Regions from separate parts of the Neorhizobium sp. AL 9.2.2 genome, predicted to be linked through region 3. Evidence: predicted binding sites of a transcription regulator. Region 3 holds the regulator's gene; each other region holds the start of a gene.
What was found. The regulator LexA, encoded in region 3, represses DNA repair genes until DNA is damaged. The targets are predictions, from matches to a motif close to TGTTCNNNNTGTGTTCNG.
Positions count from the first base shown of each region.

Region 1: the regulator LexA is predicted to act here: its motif matches at 6,951-6,968, upstream of G6K99_RS03650 (energy-coupling factor ABC transporter ATP-binding protein).
Region 2: the regulator LexA is predicted to act here: its motif matches at 2,797-2,814, upstream of G6K99_RS07060 (ATP-dependent helicase).

Region 1 covers NZ_JAALXU010000001.1:765,737-776,159, reverse strand. Annotated here, with positions in the region: gene G6K99_RS03670 (maltotransferase domain-containing protein) at 1-93, shown strand, start outside; gene treS (maltose alpha-D-glucosyltransferase) at 117-3,461, shown strand; gene glgB (1,4-alpha-glucan branching protein GlgB) at 3,461-5,668, shown strand; gene G6K99_RS03655 (winged helix-turn-helix domain-containing protein) at 5,724-6,914, opposite strand; gene G6K99_RS03650 (energy-coupling factor ABC transporter ATP-binding protein) at 7,024-7,701, shown strand; gene G6K99_RS03645 (CbiQ family ECF transporter T component) at 7,698-8,303, shown strand; gene G6K99_RS03640 (biotin transporter BioY) at 8,333-8,896, shown strand; gene G6K99_RS03635 (thioesterase family protein) at 8,901-9,299, opposite strand; gene G6K99_RS03630 (histone deacetylase family protein) at 9,433-10,365, shown strand; gene G6K99_RS03625 (exodeoxyribonuclease VII small subunit) at 10,371-10,423, shown strand, end outside.
Region 2 covers NZ_JAALXU010000003.1:111,237-121,659, forward strand. Annotated here, with positions in the region: gene G6K99_RS07055 (pentapeptide repeat-containing protein) at 1-659, opposite strand, end outside; gene G6K99_RS07060 (ATP-dependent helicase) at 712-2,781, opposite strand; gene G6K99_RS07065 (iron ABC transporter substrate-binding protein) at 3,003-3,953, shown strand; gene G6K99_RS07070 (iron ABC transporter permease) at 4,026-5,606, shown strand; gene G6K99_RS07075 (ABC transporter ATP-binding protein) at 5,603-6,664, shown strand; gene G6K99_RS07080 (DUF1328 domain-containing protein) at 6,765-6,938, shown strand; tRNA gene G6K99_RS07085 (tRNA-Val) at 7,253-7,327, opposite strand; gene cpdR1 (response regulator CpdR1) at 7,425-7,787, opposite strand; gene G6K99_RS07095 (N-formylglutamate amidohydrolase) at 7,968-8,855, shown strand; gene hisN (histidinol-phosphatase) at 9,235-10,011, shown strand; gene G6K99_RS07105 (alpha/beta fold hydrolase) at 10,018-10,423, opposite strand, start outside.
Region 3 covers NZ_JAALXU010000003.1:1,270,220-1,280,642, forward strand. Annotated here, with positions in the region: gene G6K99_RS12750 (BA14K family protein) at 1-589, opposite strand, end outside; gene G6K99_RS12755 (hypothetical protein) at 778-1,062, shown strand; tRNA gene G6K99_RS12760 (tRNA-Lys) at 1,100-1,175, opposite strand; gene G6K99_RS12765 (PhzF family phenazine biosynthesis protein) at 1,359-2,273, opposite strand; gene G6K99_RS12770 (PLP-dependent aminotransferase family protein) at 2,525-3,769, opposite strand; gene eno (phosphopyruvate hydratase) at 3,940-5,214, opposite strand; gene kdsA (3-deoxy-8-phosphooctulonate synthase) at 5,343-6,188, opposite strand; gene G6K99_RS12785 (VOC family protein) at 6,193-7,068, opposite strand; gene lexA (transcriptional repressor LexA) at 7,261-7,980, shown strand; gene G6K99_RS12795 (ComEC/Rec2 family competence protein) at 7,961-10,423, opposite strand, start outside.

The DNA of each region.
Region 1 (10,423 bases), on a different contig from region 3:
GGCGGCGATCGCTTTCCATTGACCGGCAAGGTGCAGCGCATCCGCCTCGACCCTCACTCCGGCCTGCCATTCTCCATCTGGCGCGTCCGTTAAAGACAAGAATGGGAGGAGACATCATGGACATCACGAGCGGCCGAAACCAGGGCCAGGACCAGAATCAAGCGATGAACGACGATCCGCTATGGTACAAGGATGCAGTTATCTATCAGCTGCATATCAAGTCGTTCTACGACGCCAATGGCGACGGTATCGGCGACTTTAAGGGGCTGCATGAGAAGCTGGATCACGTCGCTTCGCTCGGCGCCAACACGATCTGGCTGCTGCCGTTCTTTCCGTCGCCGCGTCGTGACGATGGATATGATATTGCCGACTATACCAGCGTCAGCCCGGACTATGGCACGGTGGAAGAATTCAAGGCGTTCGTGGCTGCCGCCCATGCGCGCAATCTGCGTGTGCTGATCGAGCTCGTCATCAACCACACGTCCGACCAGCATCCGTGGTTCCAGCGGGCACGTCATGCGCCTCCCGGTTCGCCGGAGCGCGATTTCTACGTGTGGTCGGATACGGACCAGAAATTCCCGGAAACGCGGATCATCTTTCTCGATACGGAAAAGTCCAACTGGACATGGGATCCGGTTGCCGGCGCCTATTACTGGCACCGCTTCTATTCGCACCAGCCCGACCTTAACTTCGACAACCCAGCCGTTCTGGAAGAGCTGTTCGAAGTCATGCGTTTCTGGGCCGATACGGGCATCGACGGTTTCCGCCTCGACGCCATCCCGTATCTGATCGAGCGCGAAGGCACGATCAACGAGAACCTGCCGGAAACCCACGATATCCTGAAGAAGATCCGCGCGGCGCTCGACAGCACCCATCCCGGCAAGATGCTGCTGGCGGAAGCCAACCAGTGGCCGGAAGATACGCGCGAATATTTCGGCGATGGCGACGAGTGCAACATGGCGTTCCACTTTCCGCTGATGCCGCGCATGTATATGGCGATCGCCAAGGAAGACCGCTTCCCGATCACCGATATCATGCGCCAGACGCCTGAAATCCCGGACAATTGCCAGTGGGCGATCTTCCTGCGCAACCACGACGAGCTGACGCTTGAGATGGTGACCGACGAAGAGCGCGATTACCTCTGGAACATCTATGCCGCCGACCGGCGCGCCCGCATCAATCTCGGCATTCGTCGCCGTCTTGCGCCGCTGATGGAGCGCGACCGCCGCAGGATCGAGCTGATGAACGGCCTGCTGCTGTCCATGCCCGGAACGCCCGTCATCTACTACGGTGACGAAATCGGCATGGGCGACAACATCTATTTGGGCGACCGCGACGGCGTTCGCACGCCGATGCAGTGGTCTCCGGACCGCAATGGCGGTTTCTCCAAGGCCGATCCGGCGCGCCTCGTGCTGCCGCCGGTCATGGATCCTCAGTACGGCTATGAGGCGGTGAATGTCGAAGCGCAGGGCGCCGACGCACATTCGCTGCTGAACTGGATGCGCCGGATGCTTGCGCTGCGCAACAAGCATGCCGCATTCGGCCGCGGCACGCAGCGTTTCCTGACGCCCGGAAACCGCAAGATCCTTGCCTATCTTCGCGAATACGAGGGTGAGACGATCCTGTGCGTCGCCAACCTTTCACGCCTGCCGCAGGCGGTGGAACTGGATTTGTCGCAGTTTGCCGGCTGGGTGCCGATCGAGATGTCCGGCATGTCGCCGTTCCCGCCGATCGGTCAGCTGACCTATCTGCTGACGCTGCCGCCCTACGGCTTCTTCTGGTTCCAGCTGGTGGAAACTTCCGACGGCCCCGTCTGGCGCAAGGAGCCACCGGAGCAGATGCAGGACATGGTGACCATGGTCGTTCGCCGTGACCTGCAGGAGCTCGGCGAAGACTCGCCGCTGTCGAAGTTGTTTGCCAAGGATATCCTGCCGCCATACCTCTCGAAACGCCGCTGGTTCGGCTCCAAGGGCTCGATCCTCAATTCGGCGCGGCTTGCCAACGTGACGCCGATCGCATTTGCCAACAACATCCTGCTTGGCGAGCTAGAGGTCGATGTTGCCGGCAAGTTGGATACCTATCTCCTGCCGCTCGCCATCGCCTGGGATGAAGCCCAGCCTTCGGCGCTTGCCCAGCAGCTGGCGCTTGCGCGCATCCGTCAGGGTCGCCGTGTCGGCTTCCTGACCGACGGCTTTGCGATGGAAGGGCTGGCGCGCGGCGTGATCCGCGGACTGTCCGAACGGGCCGTGATCTCGGGCGTTTCAGGCGCCCTTGAATTCGTCGGCACCGACACTCTCGACCAGCTCAACTTCAACGACGACATGCCTGTGACCTGGCTTTCGGCCGAACAGTCGAACAGCTCGCTGATCATCGGTGATCTCGCCATGGTAAAGCTGATCCGTCACATCTTCCCGGGTATCCACCCGGAGGTGGAGATGACGCGATATCTCACCAATGTCGGCTACCAGAATACGGGACAGTTGCTCGGCGAAGTCGCCCGCACCTCGCCGGAGGGCAACCGCTACACGATGATCATCGTGCAGCGCGCGATCCGCAATCAGGGTGATGCCTGGAACTGGATGCTCGGCAACCTGCGCCGCGCAATCGACGAGATCGTGGTGACCGGGCTCGAGGGCGAAGGTATCGACGAGCACTTCAAGCCGCTCGTCAATCTTTCGGCCACCATCGGAACACGGCTTGGTGAGCTGCATGTCGCACTGGCCCAGCCGACCGATGACGAGGCATTCAGCCCGATCTGGGCTGGCGATGCCGATATCTCGAGATGGCGCGCGGGCGTAACGGCTCAGATCGACCAGAGCCTGACCATGCTCGAACTGAACAGCGAGGGACTGGAAGGTCGCGCCGCAGAAGACGCACGCATGATCCTCAGCCGTCGCGAAGACCTGTTCGGCCTTGTCGAGACGCTGTCCGGCTTTGCCATTTCGACGCTGATGACCCGTACCCACGGCGACTTCCACCTCGGCCAGATCCTGGTGGCAGAAGGCGACGCCTATATCATCGACTTCGAGGGCGAACCAGCCCGCGATCTCGAGGAACGTCGTGCAAAGTCCAACCCGCTGCGCGATGTGGCCGGCCTCTTGCGGTCGCTGAGCTATCTCGCAGCCTCGGCCGATCTCGATCGGGAGGTCGTCAGCGAAGTGGACGACGCCCGTCATCCGGAGCTCGTCAGCCGCTTCATCGACAAGGCGGAACCGGCATTCCTGCAGGCCTATTTCGATGCTGTGGAAAAGTCCGACTCGCTCAACATCCCGCACGAGAAGCGGTCGAAAATACTTGACCTCTTCCTGCTGGAAAAGGCCGCTTACGAAATCGCCTACGAAGTTCGCAGCCGGCCACAGTGGCTGCCACTGCCGCTGGCAGGTTTTGCGACCATTGCTGCGCGACTTCTCGACACCGACAGCAATTCCACCCCTGATGCACCCAAGGGAGAGACAGAGTGATGCGATACGAGCGCACAGACCTCATCATCGGAACCGTTGAGGAGGGCCTCCAGGCCCTCGTCGACGGCCGTCATGGCGATCCCTTTTCCATTCTCGGCCGCCATCAGTACGGCGACCTCACCGTGGTGCGGGTGCTGCTTCCCGGGGCGCTTTCGGTTGAGGTCGTCGAGCGCGATACGGCCAAGGTCGTCGCGGAGCTGGACAGCATCCACCCCGGCGGTCTGTTTGCCGGCGTGACCAATTCGACTGCGCCCTATTTCCTGCGCATCGAATGGCCGGAAGCGATCCAGGAAACCGAGGATTCCTATTCCTTTCCGCCACTGCTCGGCGATCTCGATCTGCACCTGATCGGCCAGGGCACCCATTACGATCTCGGCCGTACGCTCGGCGCAATCCCGATGGAAGTGGATGGGGTTTCCGGCGTGCGTTTTGCCGTCTGGGCACCGAACGCCACCCGTCTCTCGGTCGTGGGCGACTTCAACGCCTGGGACGGTCGCCGGCATCCGATGCGGCTTCGGCCACAGGCCGGCGTCTGGGAACTGTTTGTTCCTCGGCTGACCCATGGCGAGCGCTACAAGTTCGAAATTCTCGACGCTCACGGCAATATGCTGGCGCAGAAGGCCGACCCGATCGCACGGGCCTCGGAAGCAGCACCGTCGACCGCCTCCGTCATCGCCTCGTCCAAGCCGTTCCGCTGGACCGATGGCGACTGGATGGCGGCACAGGCCAAGGACCGTGCCCGCGAAGGCGCGATGTCGGTCTATGAGGTGCATCTCGGTTCCTGGGTTCGGATTGCCGAAGAGGGCAACCGCACGCTCGACTGGGTGGAACTCAGCCAGCGCCTCGTGCCCTACGTCAAGAAGCTCGGCTTTACCCATATCGAAATGCTGCCGATCATGGAGCATCCGTTCGGCGGATCATGGGGCTACCAGCCGCTCGGTCTGTTTGCGCCGACCGGCCGTTACGGCACGCCCGAAGACTTCGCCTATTTCATCGATCGCTGCCACGCCGCCGGGATTGGCGTCATCCTCGACTGGGTGCCGGCGCACTTCCCGACCGACGTCTGGGGTCTGGCGCAGTTCGACGGAACGGCGCTCTACGAGCATGCCGATCCGCGCGAAGGGTTCCACAAGGACTGGAACACGCTGATCTACAATCTCGGCCGCAACGAGGTGAAGGGTTTTCTTATCGCGTCTGCGCTGGAGTGGCTTGACCATTTCCATATCGATGCGCTGCGTGTCGATGCCGTCGCCTCCATGCTCTACCGCGACTACAGCCGCGACCAGGGCGAGTGGATCCCCAACAAGTTCGGTGGCCGGGAAAATCTCGAGTCCGTCGAGTTCTTCAAGCACCTGAACAGCATCATCCATGAGCGCTGCCCGCATGCCTTCACGGTGGCCGAGGAATCGACCGCCTGGCCGGGTGTGACCGAAAGCGTCGAGCAGGGTGGACTGGGCTTCGACTTCAAGTGGAACATGGGCTGGATGCACGACACGCTCCACTACATGGAGGAAGATCCGGTCTATCGAAAATACCAGCATGGAAGCCTGACCTTCGGCATGGTCTATGCCTATTCCGAACGCTTCATGCTGCCGCTGTCCCATGACGAAGTGGTGCACGGCAAGGGTTCGCTGTTTGGCAAGATGCCGGGCGACCACTGGCAGAAGATGGCCAATCTCCGCGCCTATTACGGTTTCATGTGGGGCCATCCCGGCAAGAAGCTGATGTTCATGGGTGGCGAAGTCGCTCAGGTGACCGAGTGGAACCACGACGCGTCCGTTGTCTGGGATCTGCTGGACAGCCCCGATCATGCGGGCATGCAGCGCTTGATCGCCGATCTCAATGCGCTCTATTCGGCCGAGCCGGCGCTTCAGTATGGCGATCTCCATCCTGAAGGCTTCGAATGGGCCGTGTCCGACGATGCGGAAAACTCCGTTACCGCGATGCTGCGCCTGTCGCAGGATCGGCAGTCGGCAATCATCGTCGCTTCCAACATGACGCCTGTGCCGCGGCATGGCTACCGGATCGGCGTGCCGTTCGAGGGACGCTGGGAAGTGGTGCTGAATACCGATGCCGCGATCTACGGCGGCACCAATTTTGGCCAGACCGAAGCCTGGACGGAAAACCAGTCGGCGCATGGCAAGACGGCATCCATCGCTCTCGACATTCCGCCACTTGCGACGGTGTATTTGCGGTGGCGGGGTTAAGTCCCCGGCATCGCCCGGATTGAGCGCTTCCGAGAGATGAAACGGCTGACGGGACCTAGTCCCGCCAGCCGTCTCGATAGACGACCTTGTCCACGCCGGCAAACCGCCCCACCCGCTGCAGCTCGGCGTCGAGCTTGTCCAGCCTGCCCGCGGATGCCCGGACGCCCTTTTCCAGCCACAGCCGCTTGACATCAAGCACACCCGTTTTGCGCTCCGCCTTCATGTCGATGCGACCGATCATGCGGTCGCCTTCCAGAAGCGGAAAGACGTAATAGCCGTATTGCCGCTTCGGCTCGGGCACAAAGACCTCGATGCGGTAGAAGAAATCGAACAGCCGAACCGCCCGGTCACGGTTGCGCAGGAGTGGATCGAAGGGGCTGAGCACCCTCACCCGTGCCGGCGGTTCGGGAATATCGCCGAGGTTTTCGGGAAAGCCTGCAAAGGCAAAGGAAGCGCGCGGCCGGCTTCCGTCGGCGGTTTCGATCAGGACTTCGACGAGTTCGTCGCGATGGGCTTTCACCCAGTCCCGCGCCTCTTCCGGCGTGACGATATCCCAGAAGGCGGCGAGTTCGCCCGATGTGGCAAAGCCAAGCTTTTCCATCGCGCTGCGGCAGGCCCAATCGATGAAGTCCTCGTGGCTGACATCCGGTTCGTGATGGTGGACGGCAATGACGCGCTCGGTCAGATCGTAGATCTTCTGGAAATTCACCCGGCCTGCAATCGAAAGCTTGCCGGTGTGCCAGTAATATTCGAGCGCCGTCTTGTTCGGGTGCCAGTTCCACCAGCCGCCGGACTTGTGATCCTCCATCTTCATGTCGCGTGACATGATCGCGCCGTTTTCCGAGATGTGCCGGAACGTCTCCTCGAAGGCGGAATCGAAACTTTCGCCATGCCATTTGCGCCAGCGGTCGGCCAGGATCGGTTCGCGGCGGCGGAAGCGATGCTTCCAGTAGCGGAACAGACGCGCCGGAATGATCGAGGCGTCGTGTGTCCAGTGCTCGAACAGCTCGCCGTCTTTTTCCAAGAGCGACGTCAGATGTTCGCGCCGATAGGTCTGGTTGCGCGAAAACAGGATCATGTGATGGGCGCGCTCGACGGTGGCGATACTATCCACCTGCACGAAGCCCAGATCGTCGATCAGTTGCAGAAGACCGGCCTTGTTGAGCGCACGGGTCGGCGGTGCGGAAAGCTGCTGCCGTTCGATGAAAATCCGTCTTGCCCGGGCATTGTCGATCAGAATCGCCATGGCAACGAGACTAGGGCGACAGTGGACCGGATGCAATGTTCACTTTTCATTCCGCCTTCCCGCTCTGCTCCCGCCGCGATATAGACCGTTCAGCAACCGAGGACCGGCATTGGACATCCATTTCGACAAGGCCGAAGCCCGCTTCGACGGGCGTGTCACGCTGCATCCGCTGACGGTGCGGCTGACCGAGCGCCGCATCGGCGTGATCGGCCTCAACGGCTCCGGCAAGACGACGTTTGCGCGGATGATCAATGGGCTGGTTTCTCCCGCGAGCGGCAATGTTGTGGTCAACGGCTTCGATACCAAGGCCGACACCGACCGCGCCCGCAGACAAGTGGGTTTCATCTTCCAGAACCCGCAGAACCAGATCATCCTGCCGATCCTGAAGGAAGACATCGCGCTCGGCCTGATGTCGCGCAAGCTTTCGAAAGCCGAAATCGAGGCCCGAACGACGGCGATCCTTTCGCGCTTCGGCATCGGACATCTTGCCGACCGTCGCTCGCACGAGCTTTCCGGCGGCGAATTGCAGCTTGCGGCCTTTGCCTCGGTTCTGGTGACGGAACCGGACATTTTGATCATGGACGAGCCGACCAACCAGCTGGACCTGAAGAACCGCAACCTGGTGGCTCGAACGATCAACGAGCTCACCGAAAACGTCATCGTGCTCACCCACGATCTCGATCTCATCGCGGGTTTCGAGCGGGTTCTGTTGTTTGACAACGGCCGGCTTGCCGGCGACGGAAACGCTGCCGAGATCATCGCCCGTTACCGCGAGCTTGCCGCATGAAGACGCTTTACGTGGTCGGCAGTGGCTTTCTGCACCGGCTTTCGGCCCGGGCGAAGCTTGTGCTGCTGGCTGCCGCAAGCCTTGCTCTGTTCCTCATCCAGTCGCCGCTAGTGCTTGGCGTCGGTGCGGTCGCCAGCTGCCTGCTTTTCGCTTCGCTGCGAATCGGATGGCGGCAAACATGGCTGCGGCTGCGGGTTCTTTTCCTCACCATCGCAGCCGTTGCGCTGTTCACGCTGGTTTTCAACAGCCCTGTCGAGGCCGTCAGCGTGTTTTTCCGGCTCTCGGCGCTGGCGCTTCTTGCGTCCGCGGTGACGGCCACGACTACTACCGGCGATTTTATTACGGAAGTGACATTTGCGGCTTTGCCGCTGGAAAAGCTCGGGCTTGTAAAAGCTGCGGATATCGGCCTGTCGATCGGCCTTGTCCTTCGCTTCATTCCAGAAATCCTGCTGCGCCATCAGGCCATCCGCGATGCCCATATCGCGCGAGGGTTGCGCCCTCGAACCCTCTCCATCATCGTCCCGCTGATCATCCTCACATTGAAGAATGCCGACGAGATTGCCAGCGCAATTGACGCCCGGGCAATCCGTGCGCAGAAGTGATACAGATTCAGTCGTCAAGGAATAGCTATTTGCCTACTCGTGATCTCGTTCTGGCCGCCCTGTTTGCCGCTATTATCATCGTGCTGGGACTGGTGCCGCCGGTCATGCTCGGTTTCATTCCCGTCCCCATCACGGCGCAATCGCTCGGCGTGATGCTGGCCGGCGTCGTGCTCGGCGCCAAGCGCGGCACGATCGCGGTCCTCCTGGTCCTGGTGCTTGCAGCGATCGGTCTGCCGGTTCTGTCAGGCGGCCGCGGCGGCCTTGCCGTCTTCATGGCGCCGACGACCGGTTATCTGATCGGCTGGGTGTTTGCAGCCATGGTAACCGGATATCTGTCGCAGATCATGGTGGGTCGCGACCAGGCGGGGCTGGTGCAGGGCGTGAACTTCTTTATCGCAGCCCTGATGGGCGGCGTGATCGTGCTTTACGGGATCGGCATCACCTATCTGGCGCTGATCACCGGCATGGGCTTCGTCAAAGCGTTTCTCGGCTCGCTCGCTTTCATTCCGGGCGACGTCCTGAAGGCTGTGATTGCGGCGCTCGCCGGTCGGGCCGTGATGGCAGGCTATCCGTTGCTGCCGCAGCGAGCGTGAGCAGTCAGTCGAGGAACTGATACAGCCAGTCGCGCAGGTCTTCGGGCAGCGCGGCCGGCGTCCGGGTTTCCGGATCGCATGCGGACCAGACGATTTCGGCTTCGGCCACCTCATCGCTGCCGCGCGTGAAGCGGACGATAAAGCCTGCGGACTTGCCGCCGATCTTGCTCACTCCGACATGGGTATGGACGAGATCGCCGAGCTTCAGCGGCATGTGATAGGTGCAGGAGATCTTGCCGACCGCAAAGAACGGGTCATCCGTTGCCGGCTTGCGGCGGTGCCAGAATTCCGTGACCGCCTGTTCCGCAAGGCCGATATAGGCAGCGCGAAACATTTCGCCGTTAAGATCCACATCGCGATAGGCAACGCGAAAATCATGGGTCTTGCCGATATCCTTCGCCATTCCTGCCCGCACTCCAAAAAACGCCTAATGCGCCTACTTCACGGCAAATCCGGTGAAGAGCAAGGGGTATGCGCTTGAAAACATCGCCGTTCTGCGCCATGTCCGAGCTCAACATACCTCACGAGGCCGCCCAATGACCACGCGCCTTTACGAAAACTCCATATTTCTCGAGCATGCGACGCCGGAAGGCCATCCTGAACGGGCAGACCGGCTGCGTTCGCTCAACATCGCGCTCGAACACCCCAATTTCGACAAGCTCGACCGCAAACAGGCACCACAGGCCAACGAAGACACGGTGCTTCTGGCGCATCCGGAAGAACACCTGCGTTGGGTGATGCGCAAGATCCCCGAGGAAGACACGATCCTGCAGATCGAGGCCGATACGCATGTGGGGCCGAAGAGCCTGCAGGCGGCGCTGACCGGCATCGGCGGCGCGATCGCGGCCGTCGACGACGTGATGACCGGCAAGGTGGACAACGCATTCGTTGCCTCGCGTCCGCCGGGACATCACGCGGAAAAGACCAAGGCGATGGGCTTTTGCCTGTTCAACAACATCGCCATCGCCGCCCGCCATGCGCAGCAGACCTATGGCGTCGAACGTGTCGCGATCGTCGACTGGGACGTGCATCACGGCAACGGCACGCAGGACATCTTCTGGGACGATCCGTCCGTTTTGTTTTGCTCGACGCACCAGATGCCGCTTTATCCCGGCACAGGCGCCAGAGACGAGACGGGCACGAAGAACACGATCGTCAACGCGCCGCTTTCGGCCAATGACGGCAGCGACCATTTTCGCGATGCCTTCAAGAGCCGCGTCCTGCCGGCGCTCGAAAACTTCCGCCCGGATCTTGTGCTGATCTCGGCAGGCTTCGATGCGCATCACCGCGATCCGCTGGCGCAGATCAATCTGGTCGGCGACGATTTCGACTGGGCGACCGGCCGGTTGATGGAAATTGCGGGGAAATACGCCGGCAACCGGGTCGTCAGCCTGCTCGAGGGTGGCTATGATCTGGAAGGGCTGGCGGAATCGGCCGGCCTGCATATCTGCAGACTGATGAGAGGATGAAGGACATGACCGAAGCCCCAGGCGAGCCGAACGCTCCGATCGACGTCACTGGTTATTC
Region 2 (10,423 bases), 1.2 Mb from region 3:
ATGGCTGCAAGATCCATCTCGTCGAAGGTCGCCTGCGAGAGGTTGGCGAAATCAAGCGTCGCGCCGGTGAAATCGATATTGTTGAGGCTCGATCCCATCAGGCTGACGCGGCTGAGATTGCTTTCGACAAACGAGCAGTCTCTGAGATCGCAGCTCTCGAACCGGCTCTCTTCGTAGCTTGAGGCCGCAAACACCGCGTACTGCAGCTTGCAACGCTGTAAGACGACGCCGCCAAACATCATGCGCTTGCTGATCTTGCGATGAACCTCGGCGTCGAACTGCAGACCGACGGCCGACGAATCGGTGATCTCGAGCAGGAAGGCTTCGCATTTGACGATGCGGTTGTTGGAAAGGTTGCAGGCCTTAAACTTCGCCTCGTTGAGGTCGCAGTAATTCCACGCAGATCCTGCCTGCGTTTCGCGATCGACGAAGATGCAGTTGAAAAACTCGGCTTCCTTGAAGGAGCAGTTGGAAAAGCTGCAGCCGATGAATTCGCATTCTCTGATCTTCGCGCCATCGAAGATGCAATCGTTGAACCGGCAATCCAAAAATTTCGATTCGGACGTGATGAAATCGGACAGGTCTTCGGATGCAAATCGGAGGCCGATGACCGGCTCCTTCATCGAGAATGCGGTTTCAAGCGACGATATTTCCAACACGCAATCTCCATTGTCAGGCAGCTTGCCTATACGTTCGCGCAACTTGTGACGGTCAGCGCCACATGCCGCGCATTCTTGCGGTTACGTCGATGCGGATCTGGTGGCGGGCTTGGCGTTCGGCTTCGGTCATTTGCGCCACCACCGGCCAGGCGGTGCTTTCGAAGAACTGCAGCAGCGTTGCCGGGATGAAGCGGGAGCGTGAGGCGTAGACGAGCCTGTCGCCTTGGGAATGCTGGCCGTGGGTAAAGAAACGCTGCGGCGTGATCAGGTGAAGGTGATCCTTCGCGCGCGTCATCGCCACGTAGAGCAGCCGCCGTTCCTCCTCGATTTCGGCTGTCGTGCCGGTGCCGAGATCGGAGGGAATGCAGCCGTCGACACAGTTGAGCAGGAAAACCGAGCGCCATTCCTGGCCCTTGGCGGAATGGATGGTCGAAAGGATCAGGTAATCCTCGTCCAGCAGCGGAACGCCGGCCTGATCGCTCGTCGCATCCGGCGGATCGAGCGTCAGTTCGGTGAGGAAGCGTTCGCGCGACGCGTAGCCGGAAGCGATCTGCTCCAGTTGCAGAAGGTCGGCCTTGCGGGTGTCGGCATCTTCGTGGATGCGGCTAAGATGCGGTTCGTACCATCGGCGGGCGAGCCCGATTTCGGAAGGCCAGCCTTCGCTTTTCCTGACGGCGCCGAGCATCTCGACAAAGGCCGGCCAGTCTTCTCCGGACCTCGGAGGCGAGGGGATTTCCTGGAGTGCCGCCAGCGGTTCCGGATCGGCGGCGATCGCATCGAGGATCTTCGCCGCCGTTTGCGGGCCGATGCCCGGAATGAGCTGCAGAAGCCTGAACCCCGCAACCCGGTCACGCGGGTTCTGGGCAAAGCGCAGGGCCGCCAGCATGTCCTTCACATGGGCGCTATCGAGGAATTTCAGGCCGCCGAACTTGACGAAGGGAATGTTGCGGCGCGTGAGTTCCACTTCCAGCGGACCGGAATGGTGCGAGGCGCGAAACAGCACGGCCTGCTGCTTCAGCAACATGCCGGTTTCGCGGTTCTCGAGGATTTTTTCCACGATATAGCTCGCCTGTTCAGTCTCGTCCTTGACGGTGACCAGACGCGGTCTCTCCTCCGACTGCCGGTCGGTCCACAGGTTTTTCGTGAACCGCTCGCGGGCAAGTTCGATGACGCCATTGGCGGCTGCCAGAATGGTGGTGGTCGAGCGGTAGTTGCGGTCGAGCGTGACGATGTTGGCCGGCGGATCGAAGGTTGCCGGGAAATCGAGGATGTTGCGGATCGTGGCGGCGCGGAACGAATAGATCGACTGGGCGTCGTCGCCCACCACCGTCAGCCCGCGGCCGCCGGGCTTCATCGCCATCAGGATCGAGGCTTGCAGCCGGTTCGTGTCCTGGTATTCGTCGACCATGACGTGATCGAACCGTTCGCCGACATCCTGCGCAATCAGCGGCTCGCTCATCATCTGCGCCCAGTAGAGCAAGAGATCGTCGTAATCGAGCACGTTCTGCGCCTGCTTGGCGTCCACATAGGAGGCAAACAGGTCGCGCAGCTGCGGTTCCCAGGCAAGGCACCAGGGGAAGGATGTCTTCAGCACCTCGTCCAGCGGCGTCTCTGAGTTGACGGCCCGCGAATAGATCGCAAGGCAGGTGCCCTTGGTCGGAAACCGGCTTTCCATCTTGGAGAAGCCGAGCTCGTGGCGAACGAGGTTCATCAGGTCGGCGGAATCCTCACGGTCGTGGATGGTGAATTCCTGGTCGAGGCCGATCTGTTCGGCATAGATCCGCAACAGCCTTGCGCCGATGCCGTGAAACGTGCCGGCCCAGGCGAGCGCATCGGTCATGACGCCGGACTTCGCCCCCATCACTTCGCGGCAGATGCGCTGGACGCGGCGGCCCATTTCGGAGGCCGCACGGCGGGAAAACGTCATTAGCAGCAGGCGGCGAGGATCGGCGCCCGACACAATCAGGTGGGCGACGCGATGGGCAAGCGTGTTGGTCTTGCCGGAGCCTGCGCCTGCAATGACCAGAAGCGGTCCGGCAGCGCCGCCATCCGGCACGTCCGAACCATGCTCGACCGCGCGGCGCTGGGCCTCGTTCAATTTTTCCAGATAAGCAACCGACATTCAGTTTCCGCGGCTTGTTCTTGATGTGTTCGTTTCAGCTCTACCTGATTCGCCGGCATTTGCCGCAATCGGTCTCCATCCCCGTTCGATTCTTAAACTTGACTACGCAGGTCGGCTTTGGCTATCGATGCGATGACGCTTATAAATTGGAGGCAAACTTGAAAATTCTGTCTGCTCTTTCGGCCGGAGCTTCGCTCGCCGTTTCGCTACTCGCTCTGTCCATGCCGGCCAACGCGCAGGTCGCCGACAGCCTGACGATCTACAATGCCCAGCACGAGGGCCTGACCAAGGAATGGGTCGAGGCCTTCAAGGAAGAGACCGGCATCGTCATTACGGTGCGCAACGGATCCGACCTCGAAATGGCAAACCAGATTGTGCAGGAAGGCGCCAACTCGCCGGCCGACCTGTTTCTGACGGAAAATTCGCCGGCCATGGCGCTTGTCGATGGCAAGGGGCTGTTTGAGCCTGTCGACAAGGCAACGCTCGATCTCGTTCCCGAGCAGTTCCGCCCGGCCAACGGTCACTGGACCGGAATTGCCGCGCGCTCCACCGTGTTTGCCTATGACAAGACCAAGCTCACCGAGGACAAGCTGCCGAAATCGATGCTCGATCTCGCCAAGCCCGAATGGAAGGGCCGTTGGGCCGCATCTCCGTCGGGTGCCGATTTCCAGGCGATCGTCGGCGCGTTTCTGCAGCTGAAGGGTGAGCCGGAAACCGCTGCCTGGCTGAAGGGCATGAAAGAGAACTTCACTGCCGTGCGTGGCAATTCCACCGCCATGAAGGCCGTCAATGCGGGCCAGTTCGAAGGCGCGCTGATCTATCACTACTACTATTTCGGCGATCAGGCGAAGACCGGCGAAAACAGCAAGAACGTTGCGCTGCATTACTTCAAGAACCAGGATCCGGGCGCCTTCGTGTCGATCTCCGGCGGTGGCATTCTGGCCTCTTCCAAGCACAAGGAGCAGGCGCAGGCATTTCTGAAATGGCTTGCCGGCAAGGGCGGCCAGAAGATTCTGCGTGACGGCACCTCGTTCGAATACGCCGTCGGCAAGGACGAGGCTTCCAACAAGGCGCTCGTTCCGATTGCCGACCTTCAGGCGCCGAAGGTCGAGCCTTCGAGCCTCAACAATGCCAAGGTCACCGACATGATGACAGCCGCCGGCATTCTCTAAACACCATCGAATCCTGTTGCGCACGGACATCGCAGGGCGTACCTGCGATGTCTCTTCTTTCTTGAGCACGCGATGACGTTTACCACCGAGAGCATGGTTGCCAGCCGGCCGCGCCGGAAGCCTGCGGGGAAACCCCTTGCCGGATCCTCATGGACGCTGGCAATCGCCGTTGCGATTGCCGCCCTGACGCTGACGCCGCTCGGGTTCGTGTTCTGGGCAACGGTTGCGACCGGCTGGGAAACGGCATCGCAGCTGATCTTCCGTTCCCGTGTCGGCGACCTCCTGTTCAATACCGTTGCGCTGATCGTCTTCACGGTGCCGGTCGCGACGGTTCTCGCAACGGCGCTTGCATGGCTGACGGAGCGCACCGACCTGCCGGGCGCAAAGCTATGGGCCTGGCTTGCCATCGTGCCGCTCGCCATTCCCGCTTTCGTGCAGTCCTATGCCTGGATCGGTATGTGGCCGCGGCTGAACGGGCTTGGAGCGGGCGTCGCGATCTCGGTCGTGACCTACTTTCCCTTCGTCTACCTTCCCGTTTCGGCGGCCCTTCGGCTGATCGATCCAGCGCTCGAGGATCAGGCGGCCTCTCTCGGTCTTTCGCCCGCTGCTGTCTTGCGGCGTGTCGTGTTGCCGCAACTCAGACTGTCGCTGTGTGGCGGGGCGCTGCTGATCAGCCTGCATCTCCTGTCGGAATACGGGCTCTATGCGATGATCCGGTTCGACACGTTCACGACGGCAATTCTTGACCAGTTCCAGTCCACCTACAACGGCGTTGCAGCGCATATGCTGGCGCTGGTGCTGGTGGCCTGCTGCTTCGTGCTGATCGGCGTCGATGCCGCTGTGCGGGGCCGCCGTCGCTATGCCCGGCTGGGCTCGGGCGTTGCCCGCCATCCGGTGCGCGCCTCGCTTGGCGTCTGGCGATATCCCTGCCTACTGCTGCCGGTCGTGACTACTGCGGTTTCGCTTGGCGTGCCGGTGCTGACGCTCGGGCGCTGGCTGATCGCCGGTGGTGCTGATATCTGGCAATTCAGCGAGATCGGGTTGGCCCTTTCCCAGACGCTGACGATCTGCGTGATCGGCGGTGTGGCGACGGCTGCTGCCGCCGTGCCGATCGCCTGGCTTTCGGTGCGCCGCCCGACGCGTTCCAGTCGGTTTCTCGAAGGCTGCTATTATCTCGCAAGCTCGATGCCGGGCGTGGTTGTCGCGCTCGCTCTGGTGACGATCTCGATCCGGGTGATGCTGCCGCTTTACCAGACGGTGGCAACGATCGTCATCGCTTACGTCATCATGTTTCTGCCGCGGGCGCTGGTCAGCCTGCGCGCCAGCATCGCGCAGGTGCCGGCAGAGCTGGAACAGGCGGCCGAAAGTCTCGGACGTTCGCCCGCGCGGGCGCTCTGGTCCACCACAGTGCGGCTGGCAGCGCCCGGCGCTGCATCTGCCATGGCGCTTTCCTCGCTCGGCATCATGAACGAGCTGACCGCGACCCAGATGCTGGCGCCCAACGGCACGCGCACGCTTGCCATGGCATTCTGGGCGCTGACCAGCGAGATCGACTATGCGGGAGCCGCACCGTATGCGCTGCTGATGATCCTGTTTTCGCTGCCGCTCACCCTTCTCCTTCACCACCAGTCGAAAAAGATCGCCGGGCGATGACGCTGCTTACCATTTCCTCCGTTGCCAAGAGTTACGGTTCCGTCGCAGCCGTTGCCGGTGTCGACCTTGCAGCCCAAAGCGGAAGCCGCACGGCCATCGTCGGACCTTCCGGCTGCGGCAAGACCACTCTGCTACGGCTGATCGCCGGGTTCGAGGTTCCTGACGCCGGCTCGATCACGCTTGGCGGCGAGATCATGTCCAATGCGGACGCGCATGTCGCTGCCTACCGACGTAATATCGGCATCGTGGCGCAGGACGGCTGCCTGTTTCCGCATCTCTCGGTGCTCGACAATATCGGTTTCGGCATGGATGCGGATCGCACGGCCAAACAGGCAAGGGCTGCGGAACTGATGGAAATGGTCGGACTTGACGGGGCGATGCTTGCCCGCAAGCCGGATCAGCTCTCCGGCGGCCAGCAGCAGCGTGTGGCGCTGGCAAGGGCGCTTGCCCGCAGGCCACGGCTGATGCTGCTGGACGAACCCTTCTCGGCGCTCGACATGGGCCTGAGGACCGCCACCCGAAAGGCTGTGGCCGACGTACTGTCGGCTGCCGGCGTCACCACCATTCTCGTGACCCATGACCAGGCGGAAGCGCTTGCCTTCGCCGATGAGCTGGTCGTGATGCGGGCGGGAAAATTCGCCCAGGTCGGCACGCCGCGCGAGGTCTATCTGAAACCCGTCGACCGGGCGACGGCCACCTTTCTCGGAGAAGCGGTCGTGCTGCCGGCAGTGGTCGGCGACGGGATAGCCGACAGCCCGATCGGCCGGCTAGAGGTTGCGGACGTCACCTATCGCGGCCGGGCGCAGATCATGATCCGGCCTGAGCAGTTTACCGTCAGCCGGATCGAATACGCGCCGGACAACGGGGTCTCGGCTGTGGTCAGCGACGTGGTTTTCTGCGGGCCATCGCTTGATGCGAGGATAACACTCGCCGGAGACGGTATCGCCGAGGGCGAGATTTCCTTCCGCCTGGATATCCCCGGCCGCGAGCTGCTTGCGTCAGGCGACCGGGTGTCGATCGGCATCTCGGGACGAGTGCATCTGCTTGCCGACGCGTAGTTCACATTTTTGCCGGAATATTTCTTCGCGGCCATCACGGCGCTGGAACCTGGAACCTTTTGTCACGTTGTTCCCGCATCAAATATGAAGGAATAATACCATGTTGAAATGGGCTCTCATCTTTCTCGTCATCTCCGTGATTTCAGGCTTCCTCGGCTTCTCCGGCGTCTCCTCTGCCACCGCGGGCATCGCGAAAATCCTGTTCTTTATCGCTATCGTGATCTTCCTGATCTTCCTGGTTCTGGCACTGACGGCAGGCGCCGTGGTCTTCTAAGAAAGACCCCAAGGATCACAACAGCAAAGCCGCCCTGGAGCTTCCACGGGCGGCTTTTGTTTGCGGTAAATTCGGGAAGTGAAGCGCTATTGAAGCGGCCGGAGCCCCACACGACCCCGGCCGCCTGAGTGCCACTGGCCGAGAGGCCAGCCACAAACTCAGACCCACAAGCTCCCGCATCCGCAAGCCTAGCGCTATTGGTATTGTTACGGATGGAAGAATGGTGACGGGACGTTATGCGGTCGGTTAACGGCTTGAAACGAAAAAGGCTTCCGGTTTCCCGGAAGCCTTTCGTGCCTTGCGGCTAATCAGGATGGTGGGCGTAACAGGGATTGAACCTGTGACCCCTACGATGTCAACGTAGTGCTCTCCCGCTGAGCTATACGCCCATCCGATGGGCGGCTTAAGACCACAGAAACCGATGTGCCGTCAATAGGCTTTTTCCGGTTTTGTGAAGTCTTTTTGACAGCCGCCGGAAAACCGGGCTTACGCGGCCAGAAGCTTGTTCACTTCATCCACAAGATCGCGCAGGTGGAAGGGCTTGGAGAGAACCTTTGCATCCTTCGGGGCCTTCGAATCAGAATTCAGAGCGACGGCGGCAAACCCTGTGATGAACATGACCTTGAGATCGGGGTCGAGTTCGGTCGCGCGCCGGGCGAGCTCGATGCCGTCCATCTCGGGCATGACGATGTCGGTCAGGAGCAGCGAGAAAGGCTCTTCGCGGAGCCGGTCGTAGGCGCTGGCGCCGTTGTCGAAGGAAATGACCTTGTAGCCCGCCTTTTCCAACGCTTTCACCAGGAACCGGCGCATGTCGTTGTCATCTTCGGCGAGAAGGATTTTTGGAAGCATCTCGGGGACCGCTATCTGTCTATGAGTCGTGGCTGTATGGCCGTCTACACTCTCAATTGACGGTAAACATCCGTTTAATAAGAGCCGAAGCAGCCTTGGTGGGATTACATAGTATGGACTTCCCGCCGGGCAACTGGCAACATACCTCATCTGACTTGTTCATGACATGGTAAAAACGGAATGGATTTCAACGCCGGCGATCCTGAGCATTTTGAGGTAAGGGAACCCGCCAGGCAAACCATTCCCTTCGTGTACAACTCTCCCCATAGCGGCCGGTGCTACCCGGAAAGCTTTCTTGCCGACAGCAATCTCGACTCGATGGCGATTCGCCGTTCGGCAGATCATTATGTCGACGATCTCTTCGCCGATGCGCCGGAACTTGGCGCGCCCTTGCTGGCCGCCCATTTCCCCAGGGCCTATCTCGACGTCAATCGCGAGCCGTTCGAACTCGATCCGCGTATGTTCGATGGTCCGTTGCCGCCTTACGCCAATATCGGATCGATGCGCGTTGCCGGTGGGCTTGGCACCATTCCGCGCATCGTCGCCGAGAACATGGATATCTACCGGCGCAAGCTTTCGGTGGCGGAGGGCCTGTCCCGGATCGAGGCAATCTACAAGCCATACCATGCCTGCCTGCGCCGGCTGATCGCGGCCACGCATGCCCGGTTCGGCATCTGCGTGCTGATTGATTGTCACTCGATGCCTGGCAATATCCGGCTTTCGGGTTCGAACGTGAAGCCCGACTTCATCATCGGCGATCGCTACGGCACAAGCGCGTCTGCCGAAATTTCGCGCGCAGCGCTCAGCTTCCTGAGTGAGATGGGTTTTGCCGCCGTGCGCAACAAACCCTATGCTGGCGGGTTCATCACCGAACATTACGGCCGGCCCGTGCGCGGCCTGCACGCGCTGCAGATCGAGATCAACCGCGGGCTTTACGTGGATGAGGGGACGCTTTCGAAGCGGCCGGAATTCGATGCGATCGCCGCCGCACTCTCGCTCTTCATGCGCCAGATGGCCGACTTCGTCGCTGATTTTTCGGCCAGCGACACTGCGCTCGCAGCGGAATAGTATCCCCGCATCAGGCTGACTTCGATCGCCGAGGTAGCCGACTTCCCTGACAGAGCGCATTCGATGCCGCAGCATGCAGACATCTGCGTGCTCATCGAGCGATACCCTTCCGCCCGTGTATTTTGGACAAAAAAAACCGCGCTTACAGCGCGGCTAAGTCTAGGGAGGAAACACCCAAGGAGGGTATTTACAGTCAAAGACTGTAGGAAGACGCTACGTCCGTTATGCACATTTGTCAATCAATTATTTTATGTGATGAAAATTGCATCATTATTTGGCGAAGTGACCGAGTTTTGGTCAGTCCAAGAGCGGTTCAGGCCTTTCTAAGCGCCAAGACCTGCTTTAGAACAGGGGCAGCTTTTCTGGGACGGAGTTTTTGATGCTGCCTGATCGCGCCTTTTTCGATACGCTCGCTGATGCCGCCCGCGAGCAGACGCTTCCGCGCTTCCGCACCGGTGTCTCCGTCGTCAACAAGCTGGCCGGCGGTTTCGATCCGGTGACCGAGGGCGACAGGGCGGCGGAAACCGCGATCCGGACCCTGATCGAGGCGCGTTTCCCCGAACACGGCATCCTGGGCGAAGAGCATGGCAATGTCGGGCTCGACCGCGAGCATGTCTGGGTCATCGATCCGATCGACGGGACGCGGGCCTTTATCTCAGGCGTGCCGCTGTGGGGCACGCTGATCGGCTTGCAGTGGAATGGTCGCGCCACGATGGGCATGATGGACCAGCCGTTTACCGGCGAACGCTATTTTGCCGATGGCAAGGTTGCGACCTATCGCGGGCCGGGCGGCGAGGCCGTGCTTTCGGTGCGTGACTGCGGACAGCTGTCCGACGCCGTTCTCTTCACCACGTCACCGCATATTTTCGAGGGCGAGGATCTGGCCCTTTACCGCTCGATCGAAGAAAAGGTGCGGTTGTTCCGCTATGGCTGCGATTGCTACGCCTATTGCCTTCTGGCGGGCGGTCATATCGATCTCGTGGTTGAGAACAATCTTCAGCCCTATGATGTCGGTGCGCTGATCCCGATCATCGAGCAGGCCGGCGGCATCATCACCGATTGGGATGGTGGCCGGCCGGAGAACGGCGGCAATATCATCGCCGCCGGTTCGCGTAGCGTGCACGCCGAAGCGCTTGCGCTGCTGGCGCGCCGATAAGACGGGTCAGGCCGCGGTTTCGCTGAGGTCTATGCCGCCATCGAGCCCAGGCATGAAGGCCTCGAGCGCCGCCATCACCTGGGCCCGGTAGATATTCTTTTCCTGCAGCAGCTCATGGCGGCCGCCGGTGATGGTGATGAGCTGTGCCGCGCGGAAATTTCGCGATAGTTCCTCCTGCGCAGAATAGGGCACGACGCCATCGAGGACAGGCGCGATGATCAGCGTCGGAATGGTGATCCGTGTCAGATGCGCCTGCGACGAGACGCGCCGGCCTGCGCGAAGGGTCTCGTGAACCCAGCCGGCCGTCGGTGCGCCGACCGTCAGTTCCGGATAGGCGGCGTAGAGGCCGAGATTTCGCTCGAAGCGGGTGCGATCGCCGGTCAGGCCGTTTCGTTCGAAGGGTATGAAGCGC
Region 3 (10,423 bases):
GGATAAGACGGCCGTCCTGACCACGCCCGATCATCGTGCTCGTGGCGCTGACCTGCTGAACCAGCCCCTGGCCTTCGATGCCGGTGTCTTCGTTGCCAGAAACAATGTTGTCCTGACCATGCGACATTGCGACCGGTGACTGGCAAGCCCGACGCTGGCCACCCCTGTAAGGCTGGTAGGTGTTGTCCTCGAGCCTGTAGGAACGGTAGCGCGCGAAGCACCAGTCGGCATGCGCCTGGTTAACCGATGCATCGGACACAGGATCTACCGACGCCTGGTCTGCCTCATCCAAGGAAGCCGTCTGGACGCCGTCCACCGCATCCGTCGCCTGGTCCTGGGCAGCTACGGGCTGCCCCTGCGCATCCGACGCCGGCAGATCAATCTTTGCGGTCACGGCAGCAATCCGCTCGTAACGCTGATCGCCGCTGCTCACGACCACGGGTGTCGAGGTCCAGAGATCAGGATGGTCAACGTTGGAAAAGCGATGAGGCGCCGGCTCGGCAATGAGATAGGCCGTAGCCGCAACGCCACTCAAGAAGACCGTGACGGCCAAGACAAGCCCGCTCAGAAGTAGAAGGATCGCTTTCACGACGAGGATGCTCCGCAGATTTTCAACATGCGGACAAAATGCATGCGCGCGCAGAGGGTTCCGAACGAATTGCAACCTCGCCCGAGACAAAATGCAAGGTGGTACAAAAAAGCCGACATTTGCTCGGCAGGAAACCCCAGAGTGCACTATTCAGATTGTGATAGACTATCATACGGAAGGAGATTCCGATGAGAACCCTGATCGATGCCTTGGCGCTCACGCTCGCCGCCTTGCCGGCTGAAGCACAGCAGTTTCGCAATACCGAAATCCAGCCAGATGGGACGGGTGGATATTACGGCACCTATGGAAACGAGAATTTCGAGGTAAGGCCACAAGGCGATGGCGTCTCGGGACATATGGGTGGACGCAGACCCGGTGTCATCGAGGAACGGCCCTCACCACGACCCGGAAGCGTCGGCGCGACGCAGCGAAACTGCGTCGTCGACGGCAACGGAAACGCCATTTGCCGGTGAAACCGGCATTTGAACATTTCAATGTAAAGGATTGATTTGGTGGGTGATGTAGGGCTCGAACCTACGACCCGCTGATTAAGAGTCAGCTGCTCTACCAACTGAGCTAATCACCCGTAACCGGTTTGGCGAAGCGTCGTTTCCGCCGGTGTGAGGGCCGTATAAAGAGGAAGTTTAGGCTTGTCCAGCACCTCCCGCGAAATTTGTTGGATCAGCAGCTTCTTTTTTGCGCGAGCGAACAGCCTTTGCGAGGATATCCGGACTTATGGTAACAAAATCAACGGGTTGAAAAATATCGCCTAGATTTCGATAACGCCTTCGGCAAGTCGGATCGCTTGTCCGCCGATCCGGGCTTTTGCAATGGCCCCTTCCTGCACATCGATATAGAGATGGATAAAGGACGGCCGTCCCATCTCGACGCCTTGCTCGATCAGAAGGGGGTGATGGCCATCCGGCAGGCCGTCAAAATGATGGATCGCGCCGGACAATGCCGCTACCGCCCCACCCGTGGCTGGGTCTTCAGCGATGCCCATATCCGGCGAGAACATTCGGGCATGAAATTTCGCCTGATGATGGACGCCGCCGCGGCAGTAGACATAGGCCGAGGCAAGCGCACCCTCCACAAAGGGAGCGACCTTTTCCCAGAGCGGCGCATCGAATTCCATGTCCTGGACAGTTGCGAGATTGTGCAGCGGGATCATCAGGAAGGGCACACCGGCGCTCCAGATCGACGCGACGTGGTTTTCGAACCCGATATCCGTCAGCTCGACGCCGAGCGCGTCCGCGATGCCCTGACGGTTCAAGGCGAGGTCGATCCGCTGCGACTTCTTCGGCAGATCGAACTCGGCGAACCCCACCTCCCCCTGGCGCAGACGCACGGCGCACCGAACCGGACCGACCGCCTCTTCGAGGACACAGACCAGATCGAGATCGCTGTCGCGCCCGTGCGTGCGCTCGGCAAGGGCGATGGCCGTCCCGACCGTCGGATGTCCCGCGAACGGAAGCTCCCGGCCCGGTGTGAAGATTCGCAGCTTCGCCGAATGGGTGGTGTTTGTCGACGTCTGGACGAACACCGTCTCCGAGAGGTTCATTTCCTTGGCAACGGCCTGCATCGCGCCATCGTCGAGACCATCTGCATCGAAGATGACCGCAAGCGGGTTGCCGGAAAGCTTAGCGTCGGTGAAAACGTCATAGATGCTGTAGGGACGCGCCAATGCAAACTCCTCCTCATATACCGGGCGCAAAACTGCCCGACGGCGTCCCGTGGCGCAACCCCTGATCAACGTCACCGGCTAGTGATTTAATTAGCGGCGGTTACGGTCGGGCGCGCTGGGCGCCTCGGGGAAGGCCGCGTTTCCACGAGAGGCGGCGCCCGAGGCCGAGCGTCACCGACAGGTGAACTGGTCGCCAGCAGCCCGTGAGAAAGGCAAGCCATCGCTGGGTCGCCTTTCTCAGTACGCGATATTCAGATGATCGGGAGCGCTTCGTGCTCGCGGGTTTCGGCATTGCCGATCAGTCTTCCGAGCCGCTTGATGCCTTCGTCGATCATCTCGTCGTTGGCGCAGGAGAAGCTGATGCGCAGCGTGTTGGCATTGCTGCCGTCGGCGTAGAACGCCTTGCCGGGCACGAAGGCGACCTTTTCGGTTGCCAGCGATTTCGCCAGAAGCTCCGCACCATCCGTGCCCTCAGGCAGCGTCAGCCATACGAACATGCCGCCTTCGGGCTTTGTCCATGTCGTTCCCTTCGGCATGTATTTCGCAAGTGCCGCCAGCATGGAATCGCGGCGGCCGCTATAGACCCGCTTGATCTTGGCAACCTGTTCATCGAAACCGCGCGAAGCGACATGCTCGACGGCGATCTGGTTGATCGTCGACGAATGCAGGTCGGCCGCCTGTTTCAACAACACCAGTTTGCGGATGACCGGCATCGCTCCGATGACGAAGCCGACGCGCAGGCCTGGTGCCAGCGTCTTGGAAAAGCTGCCGCTGTAGATCGTGCGGGTCTTTTCGATACCGCCGCTGCGGGCAATATCGAGCGCGAGGATCGGCGAAACCGGTTCGCCATCGAAGCGCAGGTTCTGGTATGCGGCATCTTCGAGAATCGCGATATCGAGTTCGTCTGCCAGTGCCAGAAGCTTTTCGCGGCCTGCGAGATCGATCGTCTCGCCGGTCGGATTGGAGAAGTCGGCGGACAGATAGGCAAACTTCACCGAGCCACCGGCTTTCGACGCCGTCTCGCGATAGGCTTCCGGCGTGCGGTTGCCGTTGACCGAGAGCTGATCGTAGGTCGGCTCATAGGCATTGAACGCGGAGAGCGCACCGAGATAGGTCGGCCACGTGACGAGCGCCGTATCGTTCGGCGACAGAAACAGTTTGCCGAGGTAATCGAGCGCCTGCTGGGAGCCTGACGTGATGAAGACGTTGTCGGCGGTACAGTCGATACCGATCTTGGCGACATCGGCCACGATCCAGTCGCGCAACGGCTTGTAGCCTTCGCTGACGGAATACTGCAGCGCGGAGTTCACCTGAGCGCCTGAGAAGATATCCGCATAGGCCTTCTGGAATTCCTCGGCCGGAAACAATGCCGGATCCGGAATGCCGCCGGCGAACGAAATGATATCCGGCTGCTCCAGAAGCTTCAGCAGTTCGCGAATTTCGGAGGCTTTCATGCGGCTGGAGCGTGTCGCGAAAATATGGTCCCAATCAAGCACGGGCGTTTCCTTTTATTTCAATATTCTTGGCTTTGGTTTACATAAGTTTCGACAGGTCAACAATGCTGACCTATCGGTTTTTGGTACGGTGCGATCACGAATTGTAAAACGCAAAAGCCCGCGCAGATGGCGCGGGCTCTCGGATAGTCTGCCTCAGTCGACCGGAATGATCAGGCCTTGAGGATCGAGCGGCCCGCGTAGGCGGCCTGCGGCCCAAGCATTTCCTCGATACGGATCAGCTGGTTGTACTTGGCCAGACGATCAGAGCGCGACAGCGAACCGGTCTTGATCTGTCCGCAGTTGGTGGCGACGGCGAGATCCGCAATCGTCGAGTCTTCCGTCTCACCCGAACGGTGGGACATGACGGCCGTGTAGCTCGCCTTGTGCGCTGTTTCGACAGCATCGAGCGTCTCGGTGAGCGATCCGATCTGGTTGACCTTGACGAGGATCGAGTTGGCTGTGCCCTGGCGGATACCATCGCGCAGACGGGCCGAGTTGGTCACGAACAGGTCGTCGCCGACCAGTTGCACCTTGGAGCCAATCTTGTCAGTCAGATACTTCCAGCCGGTCCAGTCGTCTTCCGACATGCCGTCTTCGATCGAGATGATCGGGTACTTGCCGGCAAGTTCTGCCAGGTAATCGGCCATTGCTTCAGGCTCGAGCGAACGGCCTTCGCCTTCCAGCTCATACTTGCCGTTCTTGAAGAACTCGGTGGCTGCGCAATCAAGCGCCAGGTGAACGTCGTCGCCCGGCCGGTAGCCAGCCTTTTCGACCGACTTCATGATGAAATCGAGCGCTTCCGGAGCGCTCTTCAGGCCCGGTGCGAAACCGCCTTCGTCGCCGACATTGGTGTTGTGACCCTGCGCTGCCAGTTCCTTCTTGAGGACGTGGAAGATTTCCGCGCCCATGCGCACGGCATCCTTCAGCGTCTCGGCGCCGACGGGCATGATCATGAATTCCTGGAAATCGATCGGGTTGTCGGCGTGAGCGCCGCCATTGATGATGTTCATCATCGGGACCGGCAGGAGATGCGCGGAGGCGCCGCCGATATAGCGATAGAGCGGCAGGCCGGACGATTCGGCGGCGGCCTTGGCAACGGCAAGCGAAACGCCGAGAATGGCGTTTGCACCCAGGCGCGATTTGTTCGGGGTGCCGTCGAGCGCGATCAGGGTCTTGTCGATGTGGATCTGGCTTTCGGCATCGAAGCCGCCGATCGCGTCGAAGATCTCGGTGTTGACGGCTTCGACAGCCTTTTCGACGCCCTTGCCACCATAGCGCTTGCCACCATCGCGAAGTTCGACGGCTTCATGCGCGCCCGTGGAGGCGCCCGACGGAACGGCGGCGCGGCCCATCGAGCCGTCTTCCAGATAAACATCCACCTCGACGGTCGGATTGCCACGGCTGTCCAGAATTTCGCGAGCGATGATGTCGGTAATGGCGGTCAAGGGTCTCTCCTCGGTTGATGTGCGAGCCTGAATTCGCAGGCTCAGCGAACAGGCGTGTCATCGACATTGTGCGATCGTCGATGACACGCGGATTACAATCCAGTCAATTCGGCGGTTTTTCGACGCCGTCAGCCTTTTGCGATGGCGTCGAAGGCCAGCAGCTTTTCCAGAAGGCGCGGCATGTCCTTCAGGTGGACCATGTTCGGACCGTCGGACGGTGCGTTGTCAGGATCTTCGTGGGTTTCGATGAAGACGCCGGCAACACCGACTGCGACGGCTGCACGGGCAAGCGTTTCGACAAACTCGCGCTGGCCGCCGGAAGAGCCGCCCTGGCCGCCTGGCTGCTGGACGGAATGGGTTGCGTCAAAAATAACAGGGCTTCCGAGCGACGCCATGATCGGCAGCGAGCGCATGTCGGAGACAAGCGTGTTGTAGCCGAACGAGGCACCGCGCTCGCACAGCATCACATTGGGATTGCCGCTTTCGAGGAACTTCGCCTGAACGTTCTTCATGTCCCAGGGCGCCAGGAACTGGCCCTTCTTCACGTTGATGGCGCAACCCGTCTTTGCGGCCGCGACGAGCAAGTCGGTCTGGCGCGACAGGAAGGCGGGGATCTGCAGGATATCGATCGTATCCGCCACGAGAGCGCATTGCTCTTCAGTGTGAATGTCGGTCAGAACGGGAAAGCCGAATTCCGTCTTCAGATCGGCAAAGATCGCCATCGCGTTGTCCAAGCCGATGCCGCGCTTGCCGGAGATCGACGTGCGGTTGGCCTTGTCGAAGGAGGATTTGTAGACGAGGCCGATGCCGAGTTTCTTGCAGAGTTCGACAAGCGTGCCGGCGATCATGAACGCATGATCACGGCTTTCCATCTGGCAGGGACCGGCAATCAGCGAGAGCTTTGCCGTGTTTGAGAAAACGACTTTCGAACTCCCCTCGCCCACGGACACTTCAGAATTGGCGGAGACTGTCATTTCACTATTCCTCGAAACCGAAAACCACACCTTGCCCCGGGGCTGCCGACACGATCACGCGGCCATCCCTGCGGATGAATGCGACGTCATTAGCAGCAAGGGTGATCTCTGTCACGGCGAGATCGGTGGTCTTGAAGATGATCCCGCGCGCAGCGAGGCGCGACGATAACAAGGGCTTCATCGAAGACCGGAACTCGTCGCTGAACGTGTCGTTGGATTGAATGCGGATGCTGGCATTGGCAGCTTCGATCCGCAGACCGTCTTTCCCTTGCTCGGGTTGCGTCTCGAACACGGTTTCGAAAAGCGGCAGAAACTCCAGCGGGTCATCTGCAGAAAAGACGATCTCTCGAAGGCCTGTAACGGCGTTTGCGTGCTCATCAAGACCACCGCGATCTGCCGGTAATGCGGCCATGCGCTGGCAGGAAAACAGCAAGATGTCATCGACCTCGGGAACTGCCGCGAACGCCAGACGGAATGAGACTTCGCTCTCCCCACCATCGGGCAACTGCATCGGGCGGGAGAATTGAAGCATCTCGCCCGCAGACATGTGCCCGTCCACAAAACGGATATGATCGGCCGCTGCATCCTGCGTCCCGACGACCACCGCCGATAGACCTTCCCTTTTCCGCTGGCCGCGGAAGCGGATGTCGCGATCGGTGAACACGTTGCCTCGTTTTGCCGCAAGCGAGGCTTGCCGACGGTTCACAATGGCCAGCGGCTCGAGATACGAGCCATCCGCGAAGAATATGCAGGCATTGGCTGTGCCGAAAGGGTGAACACCTTCAGGTGCCACAGTAAAGCCGAGAGCGGTCAACCTCCCCCGCGCTGACGCCAGATCTGCAACGGGCAGAACCAAATGATCGACTGACTTGTTACCCACTTACACCCCCAAAGTCTTATTCCGCAGAACATTGGCTATCGCGGGAAACTCGGCAAGTGCTGCGCACGAACTGAATACGTGATCGAACGCTGAAATGAGACTATTCTTGAGCAAAAATTTGGGGCTTGCGGAACACAGATAGAACATATAGCGTCCGTTCTGCATTTGTTTCCAATTCTGAGGGTCCCGTCCATGCTGACACGCAAGCAACAGGAGTTACTTCTGTTCATCCACGAGCGGATGAAAGAATCAGGCGTGCCGCCGTCGTTTGACGAAATGAAGGACGCTCTCGACCTTGCATCGAAGTCCGGCATCCATAGGCTGATCACCGCGCTCGAGGAGCGTGGCTTTATTCGCCGTCTGCCGAACAGAGCACGCGCGCTCGAAGTGATCAAGCTGCCTGACGCCTATGTGGCGAACCTTCATCCGCGACGGGGTTTTTCTCCCAGTGTCATCGAGGGAAGCCTCGGCAAAACGCAACCGGTCGTCGCTCAGAAGCCGGCGCCGGTCATGGCGGACAATCCGTTCTCGACAAACATTCCGGTCATGGGTCGAATCGCTGCCGGCGTGCCGATCTCCGCGATCCAGAACAACACCCATGACATCGCCGTTCCGATCGAGATGCTGGGTTCCGGCGATCATTACGCGCTCGAAGTGAAGGGCGATTCGATGATCGATGCCGGCATCCTCGATGGCGATACCGTCATCATCAAGAATACCAGCACCGCAAGTCCAGGCGATATCATCGTTGCCCTGGTCGATGAGGAAGAAGCGACCCTGAAGCGGTTCCGCCGCAAGGGTGCCTCGATCGCACTGGAAGCGGCAAACCCGGCTTACGAGACCCGCATCTTCCCGCCCGACCGGGTGAAGGTCCAGGGCAAGCTTGTCGGCCTTATTCGCCGCTACCATTGAGAACGCTGTCATCCCGGAGATGCGCAGCAACAGCCTCCGGGATGCCAAAGTCGAATTGTCGCGTTCGCCAGTCATAGAACCGGTGGACGGTCCACGGACGGCTTGAGGTCTGTGCGCTGTCTCGCATCGCCGCCGTAATCTTGATGTCTGGCGCTGTCGCGTTCGGAATAATGGTGATTTCCAGTGCGCCAGTCCGGCGCAACGTCCGCCCGCTGAGAAGCAAGGCGCCGGAGCGGCAAGTATCGAAGCGTGCGCCGGGCGAGACGATGATCCGACCGACATCGCAGGCAAGACCGGTGTATCGGTTGTCTTCGACGGTGACGATCCGGATGTCCTGAGCAGTCTGCGCCGCGCACAGGATTTTCGGCAGACAGGCGAATCGTCCGGGCTTCAATGCTTGAAGAAAACCCCTGACATATTCGATTTCCCGGCGCGTCAAATCCGGTCGCGAATGTGGTCCAGGTGGTCTGTCATCGCTTTTCGCAAGGCTGGCACCTCGCGCTGGTTCCGAAGAGGCAAGAACCGGCAAGGCGAGCGGTTGTTCTCCGGTCTCAAGCACCAGCGCTCGCCGCCATTGATCGTAGATAAATCCCGGCGGTCGGGTTCGATTGAGGGTGATCTTGTCATCCTGGATCACGCCGACCGATGCGCCGTCTTCGGATATGACGATATCAGGCCTCGGCGCCGAGCCTGAGCGGACCGCAAAGAGCAAAGCCACCGCCATGAACAGCGCGCCTGTCAACCTCAGCGGCGTGCGCAGCAGCGTCAGAAGCAGAAAGCCTGCCGTCGCCAGAGGCAGGAAAAGCGGGTTCTGCCGGCCGATGGCAATATCGCCGCCCCATGCGGCGACGATCTCGGCAATGCGAATGACGATCCGCAGCCCCTCGCCCATGATGAACAGAACGGGAGCATCCAGCCCGAACGGCATCAGCAGCATGGCCACGAGACCTGCCGGCATCACCACGAAGGAAATGATCGGCATGGCCGCGAGATTGGCCGCGAGGCCGTAGGTGGTCAGATGGTGGAAATGCTCGATCGAATAGATCGACGTCGACGTACTGCCGATCAGCGACGTCACCACGATCCCGGCAATGAAATGCAACGTCGCCGCAATACCCGTTATCCAACGGTTGCTACCTTTTGTCTCCTCCTTTCCTTTCGCGAAATATCGCGTCCAGAGGGCGAACCCTGCCACCAGTGCCGCGGTTGCCGCAAACGACATCTGGAAACTCGGACCCAGAATCTCCGACGGCGAGATGGCGAGGATGATGATTGCCGAAAGGGCGACGTTGCGAAGGCTGATGGAGGGTCGATCGACGAGCACGGCGACCAGCATCACCGCCATCATGATATAGGCCCGCTCGGCGGAAACCCCGAACCCGGAAATTAGGTAATAGGCGGTCGCCATGACAAGCGCACCGAACGCGGCAAACTTCTTGATCGGATAGGCCTGCGCAAAGCCTGGAAACAGCGACAGGACGGAGCGAACGCCGACGAAGAAGATACCGGCTGCCAGCGCCATGTTGAGGCCTGAGATCGCGACGATATGGGCCAGTCCGGACAGACGAAGCGCCTCGGTCGTCTCACGGGAAATTGCACGGCGCTCGTCGGTCACGATTGCGGCAGCAAAAGCGCCCGCATCCCCCTTGACCGTATCGCGGATGCGATTGCCGATTGCGCTGCGAAGCGCAAAAAGCCCCCGCTGCATGTCCGACCATAACCCGGGTTGGTCATCGATCGCCGGTTGTACGCTAGGCGCGCCGTAAAAGAAGCCAACGGCCCCGATTTGATCGAAGTAGGAGGAGAAGGCGAAATCGTTCAATCCGGGAAGCGCCGGGCCAGAGGGTGGCGACAGACGGGCACGGCCGGAAACGCGCTCTCCGATGTCTGCAGGGTCGTGTTGGCTTCTGGCAAGAACCGAGACGCGCTGTGGCGGTCGTGAAAGCGAGGGCTCAGATGTCTGCTCGATCCTGAGGATATAGCGCCAGCGGCGCTGTGCATCGGCTTCGCGTCGTTCGACAATCCCGCTGATGGTCGTCGTGACGGGCGAATCGAGCACGACCGTCGAACACCGCCAGGTTTCGAGCGCTGCCAGCGCAGAACCGGAGAGAAGCAGGCAGAGTACAAGGTTGGCACGAGACAGTGGATGCGCGCGATACCGTGTCAGCCCTGCGGTCACCATCGAGATCGCAAGCATGGTTGCGAGAATGAATGGCGATGGCGTCCAAGGAAGTGCGAACCAGGTCGCAGCGCCGGCGCCTAGCAAGACAGGCAGGAAGAGGAACACATGACCGTGGGAAAGCTCCTCGCTCAACGACGTGCACAGCCATTTGGAAACGGGCCGGTCTCTGACCACATATCCCAGGAAAACATCCTCGGAATGATGGTCGTTTCGACCATCATTCCGGACTTCCGCGGGCATTGTCTGCGATGCCGATTCGGG